2 regions of the Janthinobacterium aestuarii genome follow, and region 1 is predicted to be linked to the other one. Evidence: predicted binding sites of a transcription regulator. Region 1 holds the regulator's gene; the other holds the start of a gene.

Region 1 (6,067 bases):
ATAACCATGGCTGACTTTACCAATGGCTTCTGGAATATCTACATCATCGTGCTGTCCCTGCTGGGCATCATCGGCTGTGGCGTGCTGCTGTACTCGCAGTCGAAAGTGAAAGTGGTCGCCGGCGCTCCCGCCGACGGCACCACGGGCCACGTCTGGGACGAGGACTTGAAGGAACTCAATACGCCGATGCCGCGCTGGTGGATGTGGCTGTTCTACATCACCATCGTCTTCGCGCTGGCCTACCTGTTCCTGTATCCGGGCCTGGGCAACTATGCCGGCAGCCTGGGCTGGAAATCGACGGGCCAGTACGAGGAAGAGCTGAAGAAGGCGGAAGCCGACTACGGCCCCCTGTTCAACAAGTACCTGAGCCAGGACTTGAAGACGGTGGCCGCCGATCCGCAAGCGCAAGCCATCGGCCAGCGCCTGTTCCTGACCTACTGCGCGCAATGCCACGGTTCGGATGCACGCGGCAACAAGGGCTTCCCCAACCTGACGGACAAGGACTGGCTGTATGGCGGCGAACCCGACATCATCAAGGCCACCATCCTGCACGGCCGCAATGGGCAGATGCCACCGATGGGCGCCGCCCTCGGTTCCGAAAAGGATGTCGAGAACGTGGCCCATTATGTGCTGAGCCTGTCCGGTTCGACCTCGGATCCCGTCAAGTCCGTGCTGGGCAAAGCCAAGTTTGGCGCCTGCATGGCCTGTCATGGCGCCGATGCGAAGGGCAACCAGATGCTGGGCGCGCCGAATCTGACGGACAAGGTCTGGCTGTACGGCGGCAGCGCCGATACCATCATGGAAACCGTACGCAAGGGACGCAGCAACACCATGCCGGCCTTCAGCGATTTCCTCGGCGAATCCAAGGTACACGTGCTGTCGGCGTATGTCTGGAGCCTGTCGAATCCTCAGACGCCCGTGAAATGATGTAATGGAACCTCAAGTTATCAAGATGTATGCGGCCCGCGAGCAGATCTACCCTCGCGAGGCCAAAGGACGCTACGCTACCTGGCGATGGGTATGCGTATGGCTTACCCAGCTCGCGTTCTACGGCTTGCCGTGGTTGACCTGGAATGGCAGGCAAGCCCTGCTGTTCGACTTGACCACGCGCAAGTTCTACATTTTCGGCGTCGTGCTGTGGCCCCAGGATTTCATCTATCTGGCGGCCCTGCTGATCATCTGTGCGTATTTGTTGTTCCTCGTCACGGCCATTGCCGGGCGGGTGTGGTGCGGGTTCTCTTGCCCGCAAACGGTATACACGGAAATTTTCCTGTGGGTCGAACGCCGCATCGAGGGCACGCGCAGCGCGCGCATGGCCCTCGACAAGCAGGGCCCGTCCGTGCGCAAGGCATTCAAGAAGACGGCCAAGCATGTGGTATGGGGCGCCATCGCCCTATGGACGGGCTTTACCTTTGTCGGCTACTTCACACCGATCAAGGAACTGGCGCGCGAGGTGACCACCCTCAATTTCGGTCCCTGGGAATGGTTCTGGGTCCTGTTCTACAGCCTGGCAACCTACGGCAACGCGGGCTGGCTGCGCGAGCAGGTGTGCAAATACATGTGCCCCTACGCGCGCTTCCAGAGCGCCATGTTCGACCAGGACACCCTGATCATCACCTACGATGCCAAGCGCGGCGAACCACGCGGCGCCATGAGCAAGAAGGCCGGCAACAACGACAAGCTGGGCGATTGCATCGACTGCACCCTGTGCGTGCAGGTGTGTCCGACCGGCATCGATATCCGCAACGGCCTGCAGTATGAATGCATCGGCTGCGCCGCCTGCGTCGATGCCTGCAACAGCGTGATGGACAAGGTCGAGCGGCCGCGTGGCCTGATACGCTACAGCACCGACCATGCGATGGAAAACAACTTCAATTCGAAGCAGATACGCCAGCGCGCCATGCGCCCGCGCGTCCTGATCTACACTTCCATCCTTGCCCTGATCATCATCGCCGTATGTACCTCGCTGGCCCTGCGCACGCCCCTGAAAATGGACGTGATCCGCGACCGCGGTTCGATGGGACGCGAAGTGGAAGACGGCATGATCGAAAACGTCTACCGCCTGCAGATCATGAACACGTCCGAGCAAAGCCAGCATTTCAAGATCAGCGCCTCCGGCTTGCCGGGCCTGACCTTGCTGACGCGCGAAGAAGTGACCTTGCAGCCGACGGAAACGCTGGGCTGGCCGATCCGCCTGCGCGTGCCGCACGGCGTGGGCGAGAAGGGGTCGAACAAGATTGCGATCGAATTGCAATCGCTGGACGACCCGTCGCTGCATGTGCGTGAAAGCGCGGTCTTCATCGTGCCGCGTTAATGCAGGAAGGCCGGTCCCCGCACGGGGGCTGGCCGTTTACAGAGGAGAAATACCATGTCCGACAGTCTGAAACTGCAGCCTCCCGTTGCACCGTGGTACAAGCATCGCTGGCCATGGCTGCTGATGATCGGTCCCGGCCTGTCCGTGGTCGTCGGCAGCTTCATGGGCTATATCGCCTTTACGCAGCCCGATGCGCTGGTGGTGGGCGATTATTACAAGCAGGGCAAGGCGATCAACCAGGATTTGAAGCGCGACACGATCGCCAGCGACCTGGCCATGGAGACGAGCCTGGCGTACGACGTGGCGTCAGCGCGCCTGAGCGGTTCCGTGCACAGCTTCGGCAAGGCCTATCAGGGGCCGTTGCAGCTGCACTTGGCGCATGCGACTTTGCCGGAAAAGGATATCAAGCTGCTGGTGCAGCCCGATGCGGCCGGCAATTTCTCGGTCGCGCTGCCGATGCTCGAGCGCAGCCGCTGGCAAGTGCTGGTGGAAAACGACAAGCGCGAGTGGCGCCTGTCCGGCATCTGGACCTGGCCCGTGCAGCGCAGCATCGCGCTGCATGCGGACGAAGAGCTATAAGCCTTACTTGCAGACGTCGGTACCGGCTGTAATGGCTTTCAGCTTGGCAGGCTGCAGGATCTCGATCTCGCGGTTCGAGACGCGCAGCCAGCCTTCCTTCTTGAATTTCGACAATAAACGGCTGACGCTCTCGATGGTCAGGCCCAGGTAGTTGCCGATTTCCTCGCGCGACATGCGCAGCTGGAATTTGCTGCTCGAATAGCCGCGCGCCTCATAGCGCGACGCCAGGTTGACGATGAAGGCGGCAAAACGCTGCGTCGCCTGCATATTGCCCAGCAACAGCATCACGCTTTGCTCGCGCGTGATTTCCTGGCTCATCATGCGGTGGAAATGCCGCAGCAGGGTCGGCATATTGCCCAGCAATTGTTCCAGGCTGGAAAACGGGATTTCACACACTTCGCTGTCTTCCAGCGCCACCGCATTACAGTGGTGGCGGTCGGCGCTGATGGCGTCCATGCCCAGCAGTTCGCCGGCCATCTGGAAACCCGTCACCTGCTCTTCGCCGCCCGGATTGATCTGGTACGTCTTGAAGTGTCCCAGGCGGATCGCGTACAGGTTCTGGAACGAGTCGCCGATGCGGAACAGCGAGGCGCCGCGCACGATCTTGCGGCGGCGGCCGATGATCTGGTCCAGCCTGTCCATGTCGCCCATATCGAGGCCCATCGGCAGGCACAATTGATGCATGCTGCAGGTCGAGCATCGCGCACGCAACGCTTCCACGGTCACTGTGGGCAAGGTTGGAGTGAGTAGCGCTTCAGTCATGTCGGTACCTTTTAGAAAATGCAACAACAAGTTTACTGCATACAGGGTTGCCGTGTGCCAATTTCACCGCAATTTCGGCGAATAAACGACGTTCCGACTTTAATTATATGGCAACATCGTCAAAAGCCCATGCGGGGAGGGCCATTTGCGCGGCGCCGCTTGCCAACTTGATGTATTGATAGGAAAATTCCTAACAGCATTATCTGCCGCCTGTGCCGCCCGGTACTGAAAAGGAAATCATGAAGCCTCTCGGCATCAAAGCAAAAGTCGCGCTGGCCACCAGCCTGACCTCGATCGCCATGATCGCGCTGGTCACCATGATCCAGGTGCAGCATATGCGCGACGACTTCACGCGAGTACTGCTGAGCCAGCAGTCGTCCCTGATCAGCCGCACCGCTGCCGAGCTCGACGACAAGCTGGGCATGCTGCTGCAGATCGTCACCCTGACGGCCAGGCAGCAGCCGCCGGAACTGATGGCCCAGCCGGCCCAATTGCGCGAATACTATTCGCGCCGCTCGATGCTGGTGCTGTTCGACGACGTGCTGGTGCTCGACGCGCATGGCGCCGTCGTGGCCGACATGCCGGAAGTGGCGGGGCGCACGGGCATCAACGTTGCCGAGCGCGAGTATTTCCAGACCGTGCTGCGCACGCGCCAGCCCATGATCACCGAGCCGATGCTCGGCAAGTCGAGCGGCATGCCCATCGTGCAGATGGTCGCGCCCGTGCTGGCCGCCGATGGCCAGGTGGCCGGCGTGGTGATCGGCGTGCTGCGCCTGTACAAGGACAACCTGCTGGGACGCCTGCGCTCGGAAAAGATCGGCAAGAGCGGCTATTACTTCATCCTCACGCGCGGCGCCGTGCCGCGCTACGTGCTGCATCCCGATACCAGCCGCTTGCTGCAGCCGCGCCAGCCGAACGCCAACCTGACGACCACCCAGCTGCTGAAGGAAGATGGCGAAGGCAGCATGGTCAGCACCAACAGCCGCGGCATCACGGCCGTCAACAGCTTCAAGCGTTTGAAATCGGTGAACTGGCTGCTGGCTACCTCGCTGCCCGTCGCGGACGCCTTCGAACCGTTCGATGGCGTGCTGTACCGGCTGGTGCTGTGGAGCATCCTCGCTTCGCTGCTGGCCGCATTTGTTCTGGGCTGGGTCACCGTGCGCCTGCTGTCGCCGCTGGTGCGCCTGCGCGACACCCTGCTGGCCCTGCGCACCAGCGGCAGCCGTTTCACCCCCGTGCCGGTGCAGCAGCGCGACGAGATCGGCGAACTGACGGAAGCGTTCAATGGCCTGATGAGCGAACGCGACCGCCTGCAGCAGGAACTCGAATCGCGCGCGGCCGAACTGGAGCAGGAACGCGACCGGGCCGAGGCCGCCAACCGCGCGAAGAGCGATTTCGTGGCCAACATGAGCCATGAAATCCGCACGCCACTCAATGCCGTGCTGGGCATGGTGTATTTGCTGGGCAATACCAAGCTCGATACGGAACAGCGCAAGTATCTGACCATGGTGCGCGTGGCGGGCCAGTCGCTGCTGGGCATCCTCAACGACGTGCTCGATTATTCGAAGATCGAGGCGCGCCGCATGGAACTGTCGCCCGTCGAATTCGACCTCGACGAAGTCATGAATACCCTCGCCACCACGATGACGATGAATGCGGGCGAAAAGGAGCTGGAACTGGCCATCGCCGTCGAGCCCGACGTGCCGCGGCGCCTCGTGGGCGACGCCCAGCGCCTGCAGCAAATCCTCGTCAACCTGGCCGGCAACGCCATCAAGTTCACGGAGAACGGCGAAGTGGTGGTGGCCGTCAGCCTGGCCGAGAGCAGGAGCGAGAGCGGCCGCGCCTGGCTGCGCTTCGAAGTGCGCGACACGGGCATCGGCATGACGGAACTGCAGCAACAGCAGCTGTTTGCCGCGTTTTCGCAGGGCGACCAGAGCATCACGCGCCGCTTCGGCGGCACGGGCCTGGGCCTGGCCATCAGCAAGCAGCTGATCCACATGATGGGCGGCGACATCGCCGTCGCCAGCAGCGAAGGCAAGGGCAGCCGCTTCTGGTTCAGCGTGCCGTTCGAGATGCTGGCGCAGCCAGCCGAAACGCGGCGCACGCCGGCACTGGGCCAGCTGCGCCTGCTGGTGGCCGACGATAACCGCACCACGCGCGAACTGATCGTCAAGCTGATCGAGGCGTGGGGCTGGCTGGCCGACGAAGTCGATTCCGGCTTTGCCGCCATCGAACTGTACCGCGAACGCCTGGCGCAGCAGCAACCGTACGACGTGGTGCTGGCCGACTGGCACATGCCCGTCATGGACGGCCTGGCCACGGCCAAGGCCATCCGCCAGGCGGCCAGCGGCCAGCGCCAGCCCATCGTGGTGATGGTCAACGCCTTCGCCCGCAACCACCTCGAGGAAATTT
Region 2 (6,067 bases), 2.4 Mb from region 1:
TTGCATCATTTTCCTGGAATATTTTTAGTCGTGAGTGTTCCTATCTCGTCTGGCGAGGTGCGCAGTAGCTGGGGGGATGGCGTGACGCTGGCCCGTGGTCTGGCTTGGATAGCAGTTCCACCGCAAGGCCCGGCGCGGACGGGCAGTGGAAAGGAAGGGCGCGCGATTTCCTTCAATTTCATGAATAGGAATCATTATCAATATAGGTGGTATTTGCCAAATAATCAAGCGTGCGCACCAAAACTGTGCAGAAGCCCATGGCGGCGTAAGGTCTGGCCTTCTGCGATAATGCAGGCGCTGACAAAATATTTTCCTCATTGAAAGAAATGCATGCGTACATGGATCGCTTGTGCCGGATGGTTGTGTGTCGCGTCGCTGGGCCAGGCTCAGGAACACGCGACGCCGTCGGCTGTTCCCGCGCCGCTGCAGAGCGCCAGCGTGCCGCCCGCCACCGATACCATGCCAGCACCTCTTGCGCCGGTCACGCCCGCCGCGCCAGCGGAAGAGGCGCTGCCACCGCAAACGGTGACGATCACGGCCAGCAGCGACGCCAAGGCGCCGCGCGTGCGCTTCACGGCTTACCGCGAAAGTTATCTGACGGCCAGGAAAGTGTGGCAAGTGTCGAGCGGCAGCGTGGTCATGGCCCTGCGCCTGATTCCTGCCAAGCTGAGCGCCACCATCGACGACGTGCGCGTGGCCTTGCAAGGCAATGGCGCGCCCATGCCGATCAAGGTGTCCGACGGCGGCGTGTTTGTCGTGCCGCTCAACGATGACATCGCCGCGCAGGATGGTACTTTCCTGGTGAACAAGGGCAGGGGCGAGTTGACGGCGAATATCGTCCTGCAGCCCGCCGTGGCGCGCGATGCGTGGAACGTCACGCGCGTGGGGCAAGTCTTGCACGACGCCCGGCGCGCCGTGCGGGCCATCACGCCGTGGTACAAGCGGCCGTTCGCCAGCGACGTGCAATCGCTGGCCTTCTGCGCGGCAGAGCGGGGCAGCGCCTTGCAGTTGATGGATGGCGAGCAATTGATTGCCACCTTGCCCATGAACGAAGCGGCCGTCAACGACATCAACCAGCCCGTGTTTTGCAAGATTTTCGATGGCGAAGACAAATACCCGGGACACTACCGCGTGGTCATGCCCGAGCAGGCGACGGTGCTGCTGCTGTAGCGTCTAATTGGGCTGGCGCTGCACCAGTTCCAGCGCCGCCGCCAGGGCCAGGTCCATGGTGGCCTGGTGGAAGATCAGCCATTGCGGCAACAGCGACAGCGCATGGCGTCCCTGTTCCAGGTCGCCTTCATCGACGGCGGCCCAGGCATGGTGCAAGCCGCTGAGCACGCGCGCATGCTGTTCGCGGTGGTTGGCCAGCGAGGGAAAGGCGATTTGTTCCATCAAATCCTCCTCCTCGCGGAAATCGCGTTCGACGGCCGCAATCAGCTCGCGAAACGCCACGCTGAAATGCTGGTCGCCCAATTGCTGCAGCCGCGCCAGTTCCTGAAACAGCGCCTCATGCGCCTCGTCGATGACGGGAACACCCAGCGCCATCTCATCCTTCCAATGCGATTTACCCATGCCGATGCTCCCGGTTAAGTCCGTCGCGGTGCGAAGCGGACTGTTCCAGTGTGGGCGCAGCGAAGAGGGAAATCCATGACCTGGATCAAAAGTATGGTGAAGAGGGGGCGAGGAAAACAAAGCAAAAACAAATGGATGTAGGAACCAATTTTCCCTCCGTAATAAAGCGGTTTCAGCGATGCGCCGCGTTACCGAGCGCCGCTGAAAAACGCCGCTGGCAAGGCGCCGTGCCGAAGGCAGTACGAATGTACGACGAGGCACGGCAACGCGGTCAGCGGTGTTTTCTCAGCCACGCGTCTTATTGCCGAGGCCAATGGCTCCACATGGCATGCGCATCGACATTAGGCACCTGCAACTGCTGCCCAGCGGATAGCTGCATCGTATCCCTCAACACGAGGGGTGCAAGCATCAGGGCCGACAGGGCAAGGCAGGCCAGCACTTTGAGCGTCAACATGGTCGTCTCCCGGTGTCCCGGCGGCGGCGCGGGGATGCGGCGCCTGCCGGTCACTTCCTTATGTACTACCATGCTTGCAGTTTAGTTCACCTGGTCGTAACTTCAACTTATTGCTGTGATGCACTGCACCAGTTCGCCTGCTGCAAGGGGCCTATTTGGCCTTGCGGCTGCGCCGTGGCTTGCTTGCGGGCGGCAGGAAGGAATCGAACCACACTTGCGTCAACTGCCGCGTATTTTTCGCCGCCTCGCGCTTGACGGCGGCCGTGGCGTGGCCGCGCGCCGTGTTGGCGATGCGGTTGGCGGCGCTCAGGTACATGCTCATCCAGGGATTTTTCATGGCTAGCCTCGCAGACAGTGGGTGGGAATGACTCCACTCTAGTCCGATGGCTGGTGCTGACCGTGCGCCTGCCCACATAGCCGGGCGGCGCGGGCGGCAGGCTGATCTAAGTCAATACACGTCGCGGCGGTAGCGTCCGGCCGCCAGCAGGGCGTCGAGGCCCTCCTGGCCCAGCACTTCTTGCAGTACAGCATCGATTCCTGCCGCCATGCCTTGCAGGCTGCCGCATACGTAGACGATGGCGCCTTGCGCCAGCCACTCGCGCAACTCTTCAGCGTTGGCGCGCAGGCGGTCTTGCACGTATTCCCGGGTTTCACCATCGCGCGAAAAGACCCTGTCCAGGCGCGCCAGGTGGCCAGCGTCGAGCCAGCCTTGCAACTCTTCGCCGCAGACGCTGTCAAAAGCTTGCTGGCGCTCGCCGAACAGCAGCCAGTTGCGGGCCAGCCCCGCCCGCTGGCGCGCGCGTAAGTGGGCACGCAGGCCGGCCAGGCCGGAACCGTTGCCGATATAAATGCAGGGCACGTCGGCCAGGGCGGGAGCGAAGGCGGGATTGGCTTGCAGGCGCAAGCGGATGCTGGCACCCAGCGGGGCGAAGCGCGTGAGCCAGCCGGAACAGACGCCAAATCCCTGGTTGTCCTCGCCCGCATGGCGTTCCTGGCGCACCAGCAATTGCAGTTCACCATCGGATGGCAGCGAAGCGAGCGAATAGCTGCGGGGCGCGTGGTGGGTATGGTCTGCATCGCCATCACTGCCATCCGCGTTGCAGGCGATGATTTCCGCCAGCGCGCCCGCTTCCCAGGTGGCGCCGGCCGGGCCCGTCAAGGTGATTTCATGCAATTCGCCGCCCAGGCTCCCCGGGTTGAGCAGCACGCGCCGCGCCAGGCGCCACTCGGCATACGACGCTTCTTCCTGTACGCCGATGGCGTCGATGGCGCTGCCGCTGCAGCGGGCCAGTGCTTGGGACCAGTCGGCCAGGGCAGCGGGGTCGTGCTTGTCCACTTCGATCAGCGGGAATAATGGATGGGCGCCCAGCGCTTGCAATTGCTGCGCCAGCGCATGGCCAAAACCGCAGAAGGCGCTGTAATGGCGGTCGCCCAGGGCCAGCATGCCGAATTCGAGGCCCGCCAGCGGCGTGCCCGATGTTGCGTGCAAGAGGCGCGCGAAGCGGCGCGTGCCGTCCGGCGCCTCGCCTTCGCCAAAGGTGCTGGCGACGATCAGCGCCCGTTCGTACTGGCGCAATTGCGCGGGATCAAACCGGTCCAGCGACTGCACGTCGACGGCGACCCCGGCCTGCTGCAGGGCGCGTGCGCTTTCCAGGGCCAGGCGCTCGGCCTGTCCCGACTGGCTGGCGTAGGCGACGAGGGTAGGTAAACCTGTGTCCGTCTTGCCCGGCGCACCGGCGCCCAGCATGGCGCGCTGCGCCTGGACAGCTCGCTTTGCCTTGCGGCGGCCCAGGTACAGCATCCAGCCCGTGATGGCGAACAAGGGCAGGCCCAGGCTGGCCAAGGTAACGATGATGCGGCCCGGCAAGCCGAAATACGTGCCCATGTGCAGCGGATAAATGATGTTGACGAGGCGTGCACCGAGCGCTTGCTGGCTGTACGGCTCGTTTTCCGTGATGCTGCCGTCGGCCGGTGCAATGCTCATGCGGCTGCGCGCCCGTTCGTGCGGCGCATCGCTCGCCAGCCACGTGAATTGCACGGCTTCGCCGGCGCGCGTGGGCAGGCGCACGCTGGCCAGGGTCCAGCCGGCGGCGTGCTGCTGGAAGCTGGTCCAGGCCAGGCTGATGTCGGCGGCGGGCGCCTTCTCCTTGCCGCCGCCTTTTTTCGCGGGTGCCTGTGCCATCCTTGGCGGCTTGCCGGCCCAGGCGTCGATATTGTCGCGCACCACGTCATAGCTCCAGTAAATGCCCGTCAAGGTCAGCGCCACGTAGACGATCAGGCACCAGGTGCCGGCCACGGCGTGCAGATTCCACAAAAAGGAGCGGCCCTTCAGGGCGGGATCGAAGGTCAGCCACGTGCGCCAGTCCAGCGGACGGCGGGGCCAGCGCAGATACAGGCCGGACAGGGCTAACCCCAGCAGGCACAGGGCCAGCGCACCCGCCACTTGCCGGCCCGGATCGCGCGGCAGCAGCAGCCAGCGGTGCAATGACTCCGTCCACTCGAAAAATTCCGCCCCCGCCAGCGCAGGCTGGGTCGCGCCCGTGTACGGATGCACATAGATGGACTCGCCGCGCCGCTGGCCGTTCTTCGGCGCGAAGAACAACCGTGGCGCCGTGCCCGCTTGCGCATACATGGTGATCGACGCCACGCGCTGGCCGTGTTCGGCTGCGGCAATGCTACTTAACTGGGCCGGCGTCAGCGGGGCGTGGGTTTCCACGGACACATGGCGCACGCCGGGGTTCATGACATCGAGTAATTCCTCCTTGAAGGCCAGGGTGGCGCCGCTCAGGCCAATGATCACCAGCACCGTGCCGGCAGTGATGCCGATAAACCAGTGCAATTGAAACCATATCTGCTTCCAGGTCCAGTGCCAGCGCCGTTGTTGCGGGGCGGCGCTTGGCTGGCGCACTGCGGGCACGGCGTCGGTGCTGGCGCGCAACTGGGGGAGGGAGGAAGTGGTCATGGCGGCTTTCGATAGCGCCGCCATGCAGGACGTCAGGCATGGCGGGAAGAAGGAAGGCTGATATTTTAACGCAAACGAGAATCATTCGCAAATGATGGTGCCCTGTGTTCACGGGGCGGGGGCCATCCCCGTTTGCCTGATCGGGCGTCATAGGCGCTACAATAGGGATACTGTTCACTAGTTCCCATTGCTGCCATGACCACTTCCACACCGAATCTCGTCGTCACCCCGTCCGCCCACCCCTTGTCCGACGCCGAGCGCGCCGCGCGCATGGTCAATCCCGCCTTTGGCCGCATCTTCACCGACCACATGGTGGTGATTCCTTACCGTGACGGCAAGTGGCAGCAGGGCGAACTGAAGGCTTACGGCCCGCTGATGCTGGACCCATCCGCTTCGTCCCTGCACTACGGCCAGGCCATCTTCGAAGGCTACAAGGCGTTTGCCCAGCCGGACGGCAGCATCAAGACTTTCCGCCCGGAACAAAACGCGGAGCGCTTCAACCGCAGCGCCGCGCGCCTGGCCATGCCGGCCATTCCTGTCGAGCTGTTCCTGGAAGCGGGCGACGCGCTCATTTCGCAAGACCGCAACTGGGTGCCGAAGAACACGGGCGAGAGCCTGTACATGCGTCCGCTGATGATCGCTACCGATCCTTACCTGGGCGTGCGTCCATCGGAAGAATACCTGTTCGTGCTGTTCGCCTCGCCGGCCGGCGCCTACTTCCCGAAAGGCGTGAAACCCGTCACCGTGTGGATCAGCGAAGACTTCGTGCGCGCCGCGCCGGGCGGCACCGGTGAAGCCAAATGCGCGGGCAACTACGCGGCCAGCCTGATGGCGCAGTCGCAAGCGCAAGAGAAGGGCTGCGACCAGGTCGTGTGGCTGGACGCCGTGCACCGGGAATTCATCGAGGAAATGGGCGGCATGAATTTGTTCTTCGTGTATAAAGATGGCGAAAAGATCACCGTCGTGACGCCGGAACTGACGGGTACCTTGCTGCCAGGCATTACCCGTCGCAGCCTGCTGGAAATGGCGAAAGACCTCGGCTATGCGACGGAAGAGCGTAAATTGTCCGTCCAGCAATG

The links. The regulator FNR, encoded in region 1, switches genes on or off when oxygen is low (the NO sensors DNR and NnrR bind a similar motif). The targets are predictions, from matches to a motif close to TTGATNNNNATCAA.
Region 2: the regulator FNR is predicted to act here: its motif matches at 1,648-1,661, upstream of OPV09_RS12285 (bacteriohemerythrin).

Annotation. Positions count from the first base shown of each region.
Region 1 is NZ_CP142523.1:273,883-279,949, forward strand. Features, by position in the region: gene OPV09_RS01155 (cbb3-type cytochrome oxidase subunit 3) at 1-14, shown strand, start outside; gene ccoP (cytochrome-c oxidase, cbb3-type subunit III) at 7-927, shown strand; gene ccoG (cytochrome c oxidase accessory protein CcoG) at 932-2,314, shown strand; gene OPV09_RS01170 (FixH family protein) at 2,369-2,893, shown strand; gene fnr (fumarate/nitrate reduction transcriptional regulator Fnr) at 2,897-3,655, opposite strand; gene OPV09_RS01180 (response regulator) at 3,895-6,067, shown strand, end outside.
Region 2 is NZ_CP142523.1:2,700,284-2,706,350, forward strand. Features, by position in the region: gene OPV09_RS12275 (TonB-dependent siderophore receptor) at 1-6, opposite strand, end outside; gene OPV09_RS12280 (hypothetical protein) at 331-1,170, shown strand; gene OPV09_RS12285 (bacteriohemerythrin) at 1,174-1,572, opposite strand; gene OPV09_RS12290 (hypothetical protein) at 1,871-2,026, opposite strand; gene OPV09_RS12295 (hypothetical protein) at 2,178-2,363, opposite strand; gene OPV09_RS12300 (sulfite reductase flavoprotein subunit alpha) at 2,475-4,988, opposite strand; gene OPV09_RS12305 (branched-chain amino acid aminotransferase) at 5,184-6,067, shown strand, end outside.